Linked DNA regions of Tolumonas auensis DSM 9187. Each later gene encodes a partner of the first gene's protein in a complex. Links are inferred from orthologs where the notes say so. Each region holds a gene or a part of one and is shown on either strand. Other genes may lie near its edges.

Region 1 (7,673 bases):
TTTCACCAAGGTGAACGTCGGCATCATCACTGCGTATAACGACATGCTGAGTGCACATGAGCCTTATGATGTCTATCCGCAGTTCATTAAGGACGCTCTTCGCAACGTCGGTCACAGTGCCCAGGTTGCCGGTGGTGTGCCTGCGATGTGTGATGGTGTGACGCAAGGTCAGGAGGGGATGGATGTATCGCTGTTTTCCCGTGAAGTCATTGCACAGGCGACCGCGGTTTCGCTCAGTCACAATACGTTTGATGCCACGCTACTGTTAGGGATTTGCGATAAGATTGCTCCGGGCCAACTCATGGGCGCGTTGTCGTTTGGTCATCTGCCAACGGCATTTGTCCCGGCCGGTCCGATGCCAACCGGTATCAGTAACGATGAGAAAGTGAAAGTCCGTCAGAAATATGCCGCGGGAGAAGTTGGCAAGGACGCGCTGCAAAAAATGGAATGTGGTGCCTACCATTCCTCAGGGACTTGTACGTTCTATGGTACCGCGAATACCAACCAACTGGTGTTTGAAGCGATGGGGCTGATGCTCCCTGGCTCTGCGTTCCTGCCGCCAAGTGTTGAGTTACGAGCCGCACTTACTGAACAAATTGTATTGCATATCACATCACAAGCAGACAGTGGTACGCTGTATCGTCCGCTCTGGCAGGTGATGGATGAGAAATCTATCGTCAATGGTCTGGTTGTGTTGCTGGCATCTGGTGGCAGTACCAACCATTCCATGCATCTGGTTGCTGTTGCCGCAGCGGCTGGTTATATCCTGACTTGGGATGACATCGATACGCTTTCGCAGGTCGTTCCACTGTTGGCAAAAATGTACCCAAATGGACCGGCAGATATCAACGATTTCCAAAACGCAGGTGGTGTGCCGACTCTCATGAAAGGGTTGGCGGAACGGGGTTTGCTGAATATGGATGCCACCCCTGTGTTTGGTTGTATGGAAGATTACCTCAAGACGCCGCATCTGAATGGTGGTGCAGTGGTCTATCGACCAGCAACGGATTCCAAAAATCCGGAAGTCATTGCTTTGCCGGGCACCTTCTTTAGTGCGCAGGGTGGTCTGAAAGTCGTCGACGGAAACCTCGGTCGTGGCGTCATTAAAATCAGTGCGGTTGCACCGGAACATCACTTTATTGAAGCGCCTGCCCGTGTGTTTGAGTCTCAACACGATGTGGAGAAAGCCTATCACGCAGGTGAATTTACTTCTGATGTGGTGATTGTCGTGCGTTTCAACGGCCCGGCTGCGAACGGGATGCCGGAGTTACATAAACTGATGCCTGTTCTGGGTAACCTGATGAAAGCCGGCTTAAAGGTAGCTTTAGTCACTGATGGTCGCCTTTCTGGTGCGTCAGGGAAAGTACCGGCAGTGATCCATATGTCACCGGAAGCACAACGTGGCGGACCATTAGCTAAAATTGCTACCGGTGATGTCATTCGAGTGGATGCTGCCAATGGCAAAATCGATGTATTGACCGACATTCAGGCGCGTGCACCGGCTCAGGTGGACTTAACCCGTGAGCATTTTGGTTCAGGCCGCGAACTGTTTTCCGTATTCCGTCAGGTTGTTTCCGGTGCGGAGCAAGGCGCAACGATTTTTAATTATTTGGGCTAACAGACAGGAGCCTGTATGAGCTGGCAAGTTGAACCAGCAGCGGTATTCGCTGCTTCCCCGGTGGTTCCGGTAATGGTGATCAAACGTGTGGAAGATGCAGTGCCGATGGCAAAAGCACTGGCAGAAGGTGGGATCACCGTGTTTGAAATTACCCTGCGGACCCCGGCTGCACTCGATGCAATCCGTGCCATTGCGGCCGCATTACCTGAAACGCAGGTTGGCGCTGGAACGGTACTGACACCGGAACAATATGATGCAGCGGTTGAAGCGGGGGCGAAGTTTATCATCTCTCCCGGCTATACCCGTACGCTGATGGAGCATGCGAAAAAAGGTCCGTCCCCGTTGATTCCGGGTGTGGCGACACCCTCGGAAATCATGACCGCCTTAGAGCTGGGTTATGATCACCTGAAGTTCTTCCCAGCGGAAGCGAATGGCGGCGCTGCTGCACTGAAAGCAATTGCAGCCCCCTTGGCACAAGTGAAATTCTGCCCCACAGGTGGCGTGAGCCCGAAAAACGTAGCAGATTATGTTGCTTTAGGTTGTGTTGCTACTGTGGGTGGCACCTGGATGTTGCCAGCCGATGCCATCAATACGGGCGATTGGGCAACCATTACCGAATTGACCCAAAAAGCTGTGGAGCTAGTAAATAGTTTAAGGCGCTAAGAAATATGCGAACAAGTCATCGGTTCAGGGAATAGAGTACTTGTTCGCACCTTCTACAGGTATGACATAACCTAAGTATAACTAAAAAAGTTTACAGAACTTCAATGTGAAAAACGGTAAACTTTGTTATAAGTTACTGAAATAAAATATTATTTATATCTAATCTTTACAAATTAACTCTAAGGTATTCGTCAGAACGGAATATCGTCATCGAAATCCATTGGCGGTTCGTTATAGGTTGGCTGCTGCTGTGCCGGTGCTGGTGCCGGAGTATAGCTACCTTGTGGTGCGGCTTGCTGCGGTGCGTAACCCGGGGTTGCGCCGCCCTGTGGAGCTGCTGCTGCCGGAGCGGATGGACGGCCCCAGTTACCTTGTTGTGGTTGCTGTGCCGGAGCACCCATATTGCCACCTTGTTGTGGAGCACCTGCGCCACGACCATCCAGCATCTGCATTTCATTGGCGATGATTTCGGTGGTGTAGCGTTTCTGGCCTTGCGGATCCTGCCATTCACGGGTTTGCAGACGACCTTCCAGATAAACTTTCGAGCCTTTACGCAGATATTCACCAGCGATTTCAGCCAGACGACGGTACAGCACGATCCGATGCCATTCAGTGCGTTCCTGCATTTGACCTTGCTGGTCTTTCCAGCTTTCGCTGGTGGCAACAGTGATATTGGCTACCGCATTGCCGTTTGGCATATAGCGCACTTCCGGGTCCTGACCCAGATTGCCAACGATGATGACTTTATTTACGCCTCTGGCCATGATCTGCTCCGTAAAAATTCGAATTCTATAGCTACCTATCTTAGCAATAATCGTCCCTAAAGTCAGATCGACAGCTATGACAGGCCGTAAATAGTTTGCGGGCCGGACATTAACATATTTGCAGCAATACTGGCTATTCATCCAGTGCTGGCTATGCCATACTTAAGTTTTGATATGGTTCACAGCTGGCATTCTATGGACAAGATCGAGATACGGGGCGCACGTACCCATAATCTGAAAAATATCAATCTGACGCTGCCGCGTGACAAGTTGATTGTAATCACCGGTCTTTCCGGTTCTGGCAAATCATCGCTGGCTTTCGACACATTATATGCGGAGGGGCAGCGCCGTTATGTTGAATCCCTTTCTGCCTACGCACGTCAGTTCTTAAGCCTGATGGAAAAACCCGATGTGGATCATATCGAAGGCTTATCGCCGGCGATCTCCATCGAACAGAAATCCACTTCGCATAACCCGCGTTCCACCGTCGGCACTATCACCGAAATCTACGATTACCTGCGCTTGCTGTATGCCCGCGTAGGTGAACCTCGTTGCCCGGAACACGACTTGCCGCTGGCAGCACAAACGATCAGCCAGATGGTGGATCGGGTGCTGGCGGAGCCGGAAAACCGCAAGATGATGATTCTGGCGCCGGTGGTGCGTAACCGTAAAGGGGAGCATAAGCAGCTGCTGGAAAGTCTGGCCGCGCAGGGTTATATCCGCGCCCGCATTGATGGTGAGGTCTGTGATCTTTCTGACCCGCCAACACTGGAACTGCAGAAGAAACATACCATCGAAGTGGTGGTCGATCGCTTCAAAGTCCGGCCGGATCTGCAACTGCGTCTGGCTGAATCCTTTGAAACGGCACTGCATTTATCCGGCGGACTGGTTTATGTTGCGGATATGGACGATGACAAAGCGCAACCGCTGATTTTCTCCGCGAACTTCGCCTGTCCGGAATGCGGCTATTCCCTGAGTGAACTGGAACCGCGGCTGTTCTCGTTCAACAACCCGGCCGGTGCCTGTCCGAGCTGTGATGGCTTGGGTGTGCAGCAATATTTTGATCCGCATAAAGTGGTGACCAATCCGGAACTGAGTCTGACCGGCGGCGCGATCCGTGGCTGGGATAAACGCAGTTTTTATTACTTCCAGATGCTGAAATCGGTCGCTGATCATTACAAGTTTGATCTGGATGAACCGTTTGATGCGCTGAGTCCGCAAGCGAAAAAAGTGGTGCTGCACGGCAGTGGCCACACCGCGATAGAATTCCGTTACATGAACGATCGTGGTGATGTGGTGGTGCGCAATCACCCGTTTGAAGGCGTGCTGCATAATATGGAGCGTCGCTACCGCGAAACCGAATCCAACAGTGTGCGCGAAGAGCTGGCGAAATATATCGCCAATCAGCCCTGTCCGAGCTGTCAGGGCAGCCGTTTGCGTCAGGAAGCGCGTCATGTGTATGTGACGGGCGTGACGTTGCCGCAGGTTTCCGAAATGTCGATCGGGGAAGCCCTGAACTTCTTCCGGAACCTGCAGCTGGACGGTCAGCGGGCGCAAATTGCCGAGAAAATCCTGAAAGAGATTATTGAACGTCTCGGTTTTCTGGTGAATGTCGGCCTGAACTACCTTTCCTTGTCCCGTTCCGCGGAAACACTCTCCGGTGGTGAAGCACAGCGTATTCGTCTGGCGAGCCAGATTGGGGCCGGCCTGGTCGGGGTGATGTATGTGCTGGATGAACCGTCCATCGGTCTGCATCAGCGTGACAATGAACGCTTGCTGGGTACTCTGTTCCATCTGCGTAATCTCGGTAACACCGTAATCGTGGTTGAACATGACGAAGATGCCATTCGTCATGCGGACTACGTGGTCGATATCGGTCCGGGGGCAGGGGTGCATGGCGGTGTGATTGTGGCGCAGGGCACACCGGCTGAGGTCATGGCAAATCCGGATTCAGTGACCGGTGAATATCTCTCCGGACGCAAGAAGATTGCGATCCCGGCAGAGCGTCGTCCCACCGGTGACAAATGGCTGAAGCTGCTGGGTGCCAGTGGTAACAACCTGAAAAAAGTCGATTTGCATATTCCTGTCGGCGTGATGACCTGTGTCACCGGGGTGTCCGGTTCCGGTAAATCGACGTTGATCAACGATACTTTGTTCCGTATTGCGCACCGTGATTTGAACGGTGCCACGGTTGAGAAGCCAGCGCCGTATCTGGATATTCAGGGGATGGACTATCTGGACAAGGTTGTGGATATCGACCAGAGCCCGATTGGTCGGACGCCGCGTTCGAATCCGGCAACCTATACCGGGCTGTTTACACCGATCCGTGAGTTGTTTGCGGCGACGCAGGAAGCGCGTTCGCGGGGTTATGCGCCGGGGCGTTTCTCGTTTAACGTCAAAGGTGGGCGTTGCGAGGCTTGTCAGGGTGACGGCGTGATCAAGGTGGAGATGCACTTCCTGCCGGATGTGTATGTACCCTGTGATGTCTGTAAGGGCAAACGCTATAACCGTGAAACACTGGAAGTAACATATAAAGGTAAGACCATTCACGAAGTGCTGGATATGACGGTCGAGGATGCGCGGGCATTCTTTGATGCGGTACCGGCGCTGGCGCGGAAGTTACAGACGCTGATGGAGGTGGGGCTGTCTTATATTCGCCTCGGTCAGTCGGCGACAACACTCTCCGGTGGTGAAGCGCAGCGCGTCAAACTGGCAAAAGAGTTGTCGAAACGCGATACCGGCCAGACCTTGTATATTCTGGATGAACCAACCACGGGTCTGCATTTCCACGATATTCAACAGTTGCTGAATGTACTGGAAAAACTGCGTGATAATGGTAATACCATTGTGATCATCGAACACAATCTGGATGTGATTAAAACCGCGGACTGGATTGTCGATCTGGGACCGGAAGGCGGCTCGGGTGGCGGGATGATCCTCACGGAAGGCACACCGGAACAGGTCGCTGAGTGTGCCGAATCGCATACTGCCCGTTTCCTGAAACCGCTGCTGGAACGCGACCGGGCATAATAAAAAAGCGCAATAAAAAGGGCCGGTGTCATAACCGGCCCTTTGTCTTTCTGTATCCGGCGAAATTATTTCACTGTGCTGCGAATAATGCCTTCCAGGAATTGTTTGAAGTTATCACCATGATGTTCCAGCAGTTTCGGGAACATGGAGATCGGGGTCATCCCCGGGAAGGTGTTGATTTCGTTCAGCAGGATCTCGTTATCTTCGGTCAGGAAGAAATCGATACGCGACAGATCTTTTAAGCCCAGCTGAGTGAAGGCTTTCAGTGCATATTCACGAATGGTGCTGATCTGTGCATCGCTCAGACCCGGCGCTTCCAGATAAGTCGTTGAATTACTGCCTGAACTGTATTTTTCTTCATAGCTGTAGAAGCTGTCGCTTGGTGTGGCGATTTCACCCGGACGGGTTGCGACCAGCTGGTCGTTATAACGGTAAACGGCGACTTCCAGCTCGCGTGGGCGAACGGCTTTTTCAACCAGCACCTGATCGGAATAACCAAAGGCGGCATTCACCGCTTCAGACAGTTTGGCGGCATCGGTTACTTTATAGCAACCCACGGAAGAGCCCTGACTGGCGGCCTTAACAAATACGGCGCCCCAGTTACGGAATGCGGTATGTGCCTGCGCATGTGCGGCTTCATTGTTATCAGACAGGAACAGAAACGGCGTGTTCGGAATATCCAGCGCGGATAACCACAGCTTGGTACTGACTTTGTTAAAGCAAAGTTTGCTGCCTTCGGAGCCACAGCCCAGATAAGGCAGGCCGATCAATTCCAGCATCGACTGAATATCACCGGTTTCACCAGGGAAGCCGTGAATACAAGGCACCACGAAATCAACGGGTTTGGCTTCGTTGGCGAAATGCAGCTGACGATCCATACCCAGATGGCAGGAACGGCCATCGTTGGTCTGCCAGTGATCCGGGAATAGTTCAACGCGGGTCACGCTGACTTCGGCCAGCTCTTTCAGCTGGCTTTCCAGATAGTTAGCACTCAGCAGAGAAATCTCATGCTCACTGCCGCCACCGCCGCACAGCAGCAGTACGTGAAGGTGTTTCATCTTAATATCCTTTACAATTGGCTGGTGGGTCGCCCGCTCCCGGCGGCCGCATGTCCGCAGTCTAACAAGCCTGATCCGGCAGGGCAAAGCCTTCGGACACATTTCCCGGTAATTGGCGCCGGATCCGGGAGTCATGTATTACTCTTTGCTGGCAGAACAGGAACGTATTATGTGGCAGAAAGCAGGTGGATTATTGCTGGTCAGTCTTCTGGCCGGATGTGCACAAGAAGCCGCCTCTCCGGTGTTGCAACCGCAGGGGGAATATCGGTTATTACCGCTGGAAACCACGCGGCGGCAGGTCGATGAGCTGCTGCAGGGAAAGCCGGAGACGGTAATTGCTGTGCAGACCAAGCCGAATGAGGTGACACCGCCGGTATTGTTTGCGCTGGCCTATCAGCTGTATCAGCAACAGCACTATCACGATGCGATGTTCTGGTTCTATACCGCGCAATTGCGTGCCCGCAGCGATGCTAACAAGTCGCTGGATCCGTCGGTGCAGCAAGGGGTAACCAAACTCAGCGAACAGTTTGGCACCGGCAT
Region 2 (8,272 bases), 2.2 Mb from region 1 along the record:
CGACTCGATCAATACTTGTTGCCGATGGACAGCGCTGTTTACAGCTTACCGGAAGTCAATATGCCGCCAGTACTGGCCGCTTATGTGACACAGGGACAAGCGGTAATGGTGCCTCATGCTCCAATAGAAGGGTTTGTCCGTATGACGGTAGGCCCGGAAGCCGAATTTATCGGCGTTGGTGAGATCGACGATGACGGTAAAGTTGCGCCACGTCGTTTAGTCCGCATCGGTGGCGATATGCCAGATGCAGAGGAACAAGCTGAGTAGCTTGTCTGTGATTACAGCTGTGCTAGAATGCGCAGCTTCTCTGTGGGCTGAATTAGTGATCGGCTCACAGTCCATTAAACTCAGGAGTACACTATGTCACTAAATGCTGAAACTAAAGCCAAGATCGTTGCTGATTTCTCTCGCGGTACCAATGACACTGGCTCGCCAGAAGTTCAGGTTGCCCTGCTGACTGCTCAGATCAACCATCTGCAAGGCCACTTCTCAGTACATTCTAAAGATCACCACGGCCGTCGTGGTCTGCTGCGTATGGTTTCTCAGCGTCGTAAACTGCTGGATTACCTGAAACGCAAAGATGATGCGCGTTACAAAGATCTGATCTCTAAACTGGGTCTGCGTCGCTAATTCATACTTAGTGATTACTAATAAAAGGAGGCTTTTGCCTCCTTTTGTTTTTTCGTGACAGAAATGACAATTCCGCCAGAATTATATCTGAAGTCGATCTATCCCTAATTACCTATTGTGCTCGCCTTCAGCTATAATAAGCGCGCATTTTGAGCGACGAAATTAATAAAAGGAAATTCACGTGAATCCTATTGTAAAAACCTTCCCATATGGCCAGCACACTGTAACGATTGAAACAGGTGTTATGGCTCGTCAGGCAACTGCAGCTGTTATGGTCAGCATGGATGATACTGCAGTATTAGTAACTGTTGTTGGTAAAAAAGAAGCTGTTGAAGGTCGCGATTTTTTCCCGCTGACTGTTAACTATCAAGAGCGTACCTACGCAGCAGGCCGTATTCCGGGTGGTTTTTTCAAACGCGAAGGTCGCCCAAGCGAAGGTGAAACACTGACTGCCCGTCTGATTGACCGTCCTATTCGTCCTCTGTTCCCGGAAGGCTTCCTGAATGAAGTTCAGGTTGTGGCCACTGTTATGTCAGTAAATCCGGCGGTATCTCCGGATATCGTAGCGATGATCGGTACTTCTGCTGCGCTGGCTATTTCTGGTATCCCATTCAATGGTCCAATTGGTGCTGCCCGCGTTGGTTATATCAATGATCAATACATTCTGAACCCATCTGTTGTTGAGTTGCAGGAAAGCAAGCTGGATCTGGTTGTTGCTGGTACTGCAGCTGCCGTTCTGATGGTTGAGTCTGAAGCTGCTATCCTGCCGGAAGAAGTGATGCTCGGCGCGGTGGTTTATGGTCACGACCAACTGCAAACTGTTATCAAAGCAGTCAATGAATTTGCTGCTGAAGTTGGCACAAAACCTTGGAATTGGGTTGCGCCAGCAGCAAACGTAACACTGAAAGCAAAAATTGCTGAGCTGGCTGTTGCTGCAATTGGTGAAGCTTACCGTATTACTGAAAAAGCAGTGCGTTATGACGCGATTTCCGCATTGAAACAACGCATTGTTGCTGAAATTGTTGCTGCTGATGAAACTCAGGATGCAGGCGAAGTTGCTGATCTGTTCCATGAACTGGAAAGCGATGTTGTTCGTGGTCGTATTCTGCGTGGTGAACCGCGTATCGATGGCCGTGATCCACAAATGATCCGTGCTCTGAGCGTGGGTACCGGTGTTCTGCCACGTGTTCATGGTTCTGCACTGTTTACCCGTGGTGAAACACAGGCTCTGGTAGCTTGTACTCTGGGTACCGAACGTGATGCGCAAACCATTGATGAAATCACTGGTGAACGTACCGACCGTTTCATGCTGCATTACAACTTCCCACCATACTGTGTGGGTGAAACCGGCATGATGGGTTCACCTAAACGTCGGGAAATCGGTCATGGCCGTTTAGCTCGTCGTGGTGTGTCTGCTGTTATCCCTTCACAGGCTGAGTTCCCTTATGTTGTTCGTGTGGTTTCTGAAATCACCGAATCTAACGGTTCTTCTTCCATGGCTTCTGTGTGTGGTACTTCTCTGGCTCTGATGGATGCGGGTGTACCAATCAAAGCATCTGTGGCCGGTATCGCAATGGGTCTGGTAAAAGAAGGCGACAGCTTTGTTGTTCTGTCTGACATTCTGGGTGATGAAGATCATCTGGGCGACATGGACTTTAAAGTAGCTGGTACTTCTGAAGGTGTTACTGCATTGCAGATGGACATCAAAATTGAAGGTATCACTAAAGAAATCATGCAGATCGCACTGAAACAGGCTCGTGATGCGCGTTTGCACATCCTGACTGTAATGGACAAAGCGATCGGTGTTGCACGTGATGATATCTCTGATTTCGCACCTCGCATTCACACCATCAAAATCAATCCAGAGAAGATCAAAGACGTGATCGGTAAAGGCGGTTCTGTGATCCGTGCTCTGACTGAAGAAACCGGCACCACTATCGAGCTGGAAGATGATGGTACAGTGAAGATTGCTGCGGTAAGCGGTGAAGCTGCTCAGGAAGCGATCCGTCGCATTCAGGCGCTGACTGCTGACGTTGAAATCGGTCGTATCTACGAAGGTAAAGTAACTCGTCTGGCTGAATTCGGTGCGTTTGTGAACATTCTGCCAGGTAAAGATGGTCTGGTTCATATTTCACAAATCACTGATGAACGTGTGAAAGATGTTTCCGACTACCTGAAGGTAGGCGACATGGTTCGCACTAAAGTACTGGAAGTAGACCGTCAGGGCCGTATCCGTCTGTCTATCAAAGAAGCCAAACGTGATGAACTGCCTGCTGCTGAATCAGTAGCTGAATCTGCACCAGCACAGGAAGCTGTGGTTGAACAGGTTCCGATGACAGAATAAGCATCACTATTTATTGTTGCTCATAATAATCAGGACGCTTTTAGCGTCCTGATTTTTTTGTCTGTCAGAGTTGATTGAATTCGTTATCAGGCGATCCCTTCAATAATTGTTGGGATCGCCTGATAAGATGATTAAAGCTGATTCGTTGCAAACGAAGTCAGTATTTGCTCGACCAGTGAGAAACGGGTTTTGGCATCAGCGCTGGGCAGATTAAATCGCAGACGGGCCGGACCATCCATGCGGTACAGTCGTGGCTGACTCTGTATCAGGCCAACGATGAACACTGGATTGATCTTTGTTTCCTGACTGAAATCAATAAAGCCACCACGATCACCAATTTCGATACGTTTAAGACCTAATGGTTTCGCCAGTAAGCGGAAACGTGAAATCTGGATCAGATTTTGAGCTGACTGAGGTAACAGACCAAAACGGTCGATCAGCTCGATTTTCAATTCATCAATCTCTTCCTGGGTATTACAGCTGGCAATGCGCTTGTAGATGGACAAACGCATGTTTACGTCCGGAATATAGTCATCCGGCAGTAAGGCCGGAACCCGTAGTTCGATATCCGTATGATCAGAAAGCAGCTGATCCAGAGACGGTTCTTTGCCTTCCTTCAATGAATTGACTGCCTGCTCCAGCATTTCCATATAGAGGGTAAAGCCGATAGATTCGATCTGTCCGCTTTGTTCATCGCCTAGCAGTTCTCCTGCGCCACGGATCTCAAGATCGTGTGTTGCCAGCACAAAGCCAGCACCCAGATCTTCCAGTGACTCGATTGCTTCGAGACGTTTTACCGCATCTTTGGTCATCTGTTTAGGATGCGGCGTTAACAAGTAGGCATAAGCCTGATGGTGTGATCGACCGACACGGCCCCGGAGCTGATGTAACTGAGCCAAACCTAAATTATCAGCGCGATCCATGATGATGGTATTCGCACTGGGTACGTCGATGCCGGTTTCAATGATGGTTGTGCAAACCAGCAGGTTATAACGCTGATGATAAAAATCGGTCATGACCCGCTCCAGATCCCGTTCGCGCATTTGTCCATGGGCAATCGCAATCCGGGCTTCAGGTATCAATTCGCTGAGCAGTGCCGCAGTCTGGTCAATAGTTTCAACATTGTTATGCAGGTAGTAGACCTGACCACCACGTTTCAGTTCACGCAGGATAGCTTCGCGAACAACCGCTTTATCGTACTGGCGGACAAATGTTTTGATTGCGAGTCGCTTAGCCGGAGGTGTTGCTATTACTGACAGGTCGCGCATACCGGACAACGCCATGTTCAGCGTGCGCGGAATTGGTGTTGCGGTCAGGGTCAGAATATCCACATCGGCCCGCAATGCTTTGATTTTTTCTTTCTGACGGACACCGAAGCGGTGTTCTTCATCTACTACCAGTAGACCGAGATCCTTGAAACGAATATCCTCGGACAGCAGTTTATGTGTGCCGATAATGATATCGATTTTGCCTTCTGCCAGTGCTTCCATCGCGGCTTTCTGCTCTTTGGCACTTTTGAAACGACTCATCACCTCGATATTGACCGGCCAGTTGGCAAACCGATCGCGGAAGTTTTCGTAATGTTGTTGTGCCAGCAAGGTGGTAGGTACCAGCACGGCAACCTGCTTACCGGCATGGACGGCAACAAAGGTTGCCCGCATGGCCACTTCGGTTTTTCCGAAGCCGACGTCGCCACAAACCAGGCGATCCATGGCTTTAGCCTGACACATATCACCCAGCACTGAGTTAATGGCATTCAGCTGATCCGGTGTTTCCTCAAATGGGAAACCGGCTGCAAATTTACTGTAGGCCTGTTTGTCATGCCTGAATGCAAGCCCCGGTCTGGCCGCTCGTTTGGCATAGACATCAAGCAGTTCTGCTGCGACATCCCGGATTTTCTCAACGGCTTTTTTCCGGGCTTTCAGCCATGTTTCACCGCCTAATTTATGCAGGGGCGGGTTTTCACTGCCACTGTACCGGCTGATCAAATGCAAAGAGGTGACCGGGACATATAGTTTGTCGGCGCCGGCATATTCCAGTGTCAGATATTCAGCGGCAATACCGCCAGCATCTATGGTTTGCAGCCCGAGATAACGGCCAACCCCGTGATCAAGATGGACGACCGGTTGACCAATCGTTAATTCGGCCAGATTTCGTACGATAGCTTCGCTGTTGGTACTGGATTTTTTATCACGCCGACGGCGTTGTACAACTTTCTGCCCAAACAGTTCATTTTCACAGACCAGTGCGATACCCGCATCCGGCAGGATAAAACCATGTTCCAGCGGACTAACAATAATGGCATGCTGAGCAGTACCGCTGGCGAACTCATCGAATGAGTTCAGGATCGGCAATTTGAGTTGCAGTGGAGCCAGCAGCTCAAGTAAGGCTTCGCGGCGGCCTTCTGATTCCACCGAGAATAATATCCGGCCACCGAACAGGCTTAAAAAGCGTTGCAGTGCTTCCAGTGGTTCCTGTTGTTTCGCTTCTATTGTTAATTCTGGTAACGCATTGACCGGTAAATTAACCCGCCCGGCTTTTTCTTCTGCCGGTAATGTCTGGCAGTGAATTTGTGTCCGTTCTTTCAGAATGCCAAACAGCTGATCCACCGGCAAATAAAGCGTCGCGGGTGGTAGCAGCGGACGGCTTAAGTCATAACGGCGATCTTCATAGCGTTGCTGCACATCCAGCCAGAATTGTTCACTGGCCTGCTGAATATCGCCAACAGTCAGAATCAGACTGGAAGAGGGGAGATAGTCCAGCAGTGTAGCGGTCTGCTCAAAAAACAGCGGCAGATAGTATTCAATTCCTGCAGGCCATAATCCTTTACTGACCTGCTGGTAGACTGAGTCAGGTGCACGACTGGCGTCAAACAGTTCACGGAAACGCTGACGGAAGCCATCGATCGCATGTTTATCGGTAGGGAATTCGTGAGCGGGTAACAGGCGAACTTCTTTGACTGGATCATGTGAGCGCTGAGTATCCGGATCAAAGGCACGGATGGTATCAACTTCATCATCAAAGAAATCAATACGGTAAGGCTGCGATGAGCCCATAGGGAACAGGTCGAGCAGGGAGCCTCGGGCTGCGTATTCCCCATGCTCCAGTACCTGCTCGACGGCATTGTAGCCGGCATGTTCAAGCCGCTGCCGCAGATTGTGTAAATCGAGTTTATCACCGGGTTTGACCAGCAGACTGTAACCGTCAATGAAACCGGCAGGTGCTGTCCGGAGCATCAGTGTCGCTACCGGCAGGATCAGCAGACCTTGTTTCATCCTAGGAAGATGATAAAGGGTTTCTATACGCTGAGAGATAATATCCTGATGTGGTGAGAAGGTATCGTAAGGCAATGTTTCCCAGTCAGGAAACAACCGTACCGGAATGTTGTTCTCTTTGAGCAGAAAGCTGATCTCCTGCTCCAGATATAAGGCAGTTGGTGTGTCATTCACAACCAGCACTACCGGGTGATTTTGCGTTGTTACCAGCTCAGCAATCGCCAGAGAAAGACTGCTGCCATTTAATTGTCCGAAGGTAAGACGCTGATTCGCTTTTGCGTTCAGAGAAAAAGTAAAGTAATTGGTCATCAGTCAGATTCAGGTTAGTTAATGTTTTATTTTTGCCGGGTCACACGGATCGACAAACAGTGCAACACACTAAAATATTGCTCGCTCAAGGAGAACCTCTTGTTGAGCGGATGTCTTACCTTTATTATCCGCTAACTCTTGGATTGCGCAACGCTTGGAAACAGCGTGAAATCACTCATTTTTCAACCTATCAGTCTGGCGATTGGCCTGCGGTATGCCGGTGCCAGAGGTGATAATCGATTCGCTTCTTTTATCTCCATATTTTCAACCTTTGGTATTGCGATCGGTGTCATGGCGCTGATCGTGGTTAGTTCGGTCATGAATGGTTTTGAAGCACAGCTGAAAGACCGCATTTTAGGGGTTGTTCCGCATGGTGTGATCACGACCGCATCAGGTCAGTTACCTGAATGGCAGCAATATCAGCAGATTGTGACTAAGTTACCCCATGTGCAGGCGGCAGCTCCTTTTATTACCACCGAAGGGATGGTGCAAAGTCCGGGGAGTCTGGCACCGATCGCATTGCAGGGTGTGAATCCACAGAATTATCCGCAGCAGGATCTGTTGCGCCAGACGCTGGGTGATACGGCTCTGGAGCGTCTGGTTCCCGGCAAATTTAATATTATTCTGGGTGGGGCTCTGGCACAGAAGCTAGGGGTTCTGCCGGGCGATAAAGTGCGGGTGCTGGTCAGCGAAGGCAGCCGTTTTACCCCGATGGGTCGAGTACCATCGCAGCGGTTATTTAATGTTGTGGCTTTGTTTGATGTCGGTTCTCCGGTTGATGATCAGATTGCATTGATTCATCTGGATGATGCCCGTCGCTTACTACGCTATCCCGCAGAAAATGTTACCGGCTGGCGAGTATGGCTGGATGATGCTTTCCAGACGGAAGATATTGCCCAAACATCGCTGCCGTCTTCACTGATATTTCAGGACTGGCGCAAGGAACGGGGAGAGTTGTTCCGGGCTGTTGCTATGGAAAAAAACATCATGAGCATGATGCTGGTGCTGATCATTCTGGTGGCTACTTTCAATATTCTTTCTTCTCTGGTGATGGTGGTGCTGGATAAACAAGGGGAAGTAGCGATCCTGCGGACCATGGGAATGCAAAGTAAAACCGTGATGAAGATCTTCATGGTTCAGGGGATCTGGAGCGGTGTGCTGGGCGGGGTATTCGGTGCATTCGGCGGGGTTATTCTTACCCATTATCTGAACCCGGTATTACGGGTTCTCGGGCTTAATTTATATATGGATGCCGGCGGAAGCGGATTACCGGTAGAAATGCAGGTATCGCAGGTGTTGCTGATTGCATCCGGAGCATTACTGATGAGTTTTATGGCGACGCTTTATCCTGCCTATCGTGCAGCTCATATTCGTCCGGCGGAGGCGTTACGTTATGAATAATATCCTGTTGCATTGTCAGGATCTGGTGAAGATTTATCACGAAGGCGCTGTAGAGACACCGGTATTACGGGGGATTAATCTGTCAGTACTGCAAAAAGAGATGCTGGCGATAGTCGGGAGTTCCGGTTCCGGGAAAAGTACGTTGCTGCATCTTCTGGGGGCACTGGATACACCGACTCTGGGGACGGTGTTTTTTGATCAGCAGGATATTTATCAGTGGACCAGTCAGCAGCAGGCACAGTTCCGTAACCGGCAATTAGGTTTTGTCTATCAGTTTCATCACTTGCTGGGAGAATTCACCGCACTGGAAAAT

Evidence for each region. Proteins that work in one complex are often made in the same cells at the same time.
Region 2: the proteins of uvrA (region 1) and mfd are in contact, whole or in part, in a crystal structure (PDB 4DFC), measured with the Escherichia coli proteins. The link is inferred for Tolumonas auensis DSM 9187 from one-to-one orthologs.

Annotation. Positions count from the first base shown.
Region 1 is NC_012691.1:256,326-263,998, forward strand. The notes cover bases 2,856-6,275. They hold uvrA (excinuclease ABC subunit UvrA), read left to right. Parts: upstream 2,856-3,240; coding sequence 3,241-6,075; downstream 6,076-6,275. Other genes in these bases: ssb (single-stranded DNA-binding protein), read right to left, coding at 2,856-3,048; TOLA_RS01235 (D-alanine--D-alanine ligase), read right to left, coding at 6,141-6,275. Also shown: edd (phosphogluconate dehydratase), read left to right, coding at 1-1,618; TOLA_RS01220 (bifunctional 4-hydroxy-2-oxoglutarate aldolase/2-dehydro-3-deoxy-phosphogluconate aldolase), read left to right, coding at 1,634-2,281; more of ssb, read right to left, coding at 2,473-2,855; more of TOLA_RS01235, read right to left, coding at 6,276-7,133; TOLA_RS01240 (hypothetical protein), read left to right, coding at 7,267-7,673. UniProt on the Escherichia coli protein: The UvrABC repair system catalyzes the recognition and processing of DNA lesions. UvrA is an ATPase and a DNA-binding protein. A damage recognition complex composed of 2 UvrA and 2 UvrB subunits scans DNA for abnormalities.
Region 2 is NC_012691.1:2,453,997-2,462,268, reverse strand. The notes cover bases 2,906-6,924. They hold mfd (transcription-repair coupling factor), read right to left. Parts: upstream 6,559-6,924; coding sequence 3,106-6,558; downstream 2,906-3,105. Other genes in these bases: TOLA_RS11370 (lipoprotein-releasing ABC transporter permease subunit), read left to right, coding at 6,724-6,924; pnp (polyribonucleotide nucleotidyltransferase), read left to right, coding at 2,906-2,974. Also shown: tRNA pseudouridine(55) synthase TruB, read left to right, coding at 1-267; rpsO (30S ribosomal protein S15), read left to right, coding at 361-630; more of pnp, read left to right, coding at 812-2,905; more of TOLA_RS11370, read left to right, coding at 6,925-7,959; lipoprotein-releasing ABC transporter ATP-binding protein LolD, read left to right, coding at 7,952-8,272. UniProt on the Escherichia coli protein: Couples transcription and DNA repair by recognizing RNA polymerase (RNAP) stalled at DNA lesions. Mediates ATP-dependent release of RNAP and its truncated transcript from the DNA, and recruitment of nucleotide excision repair machinery to the damaged site.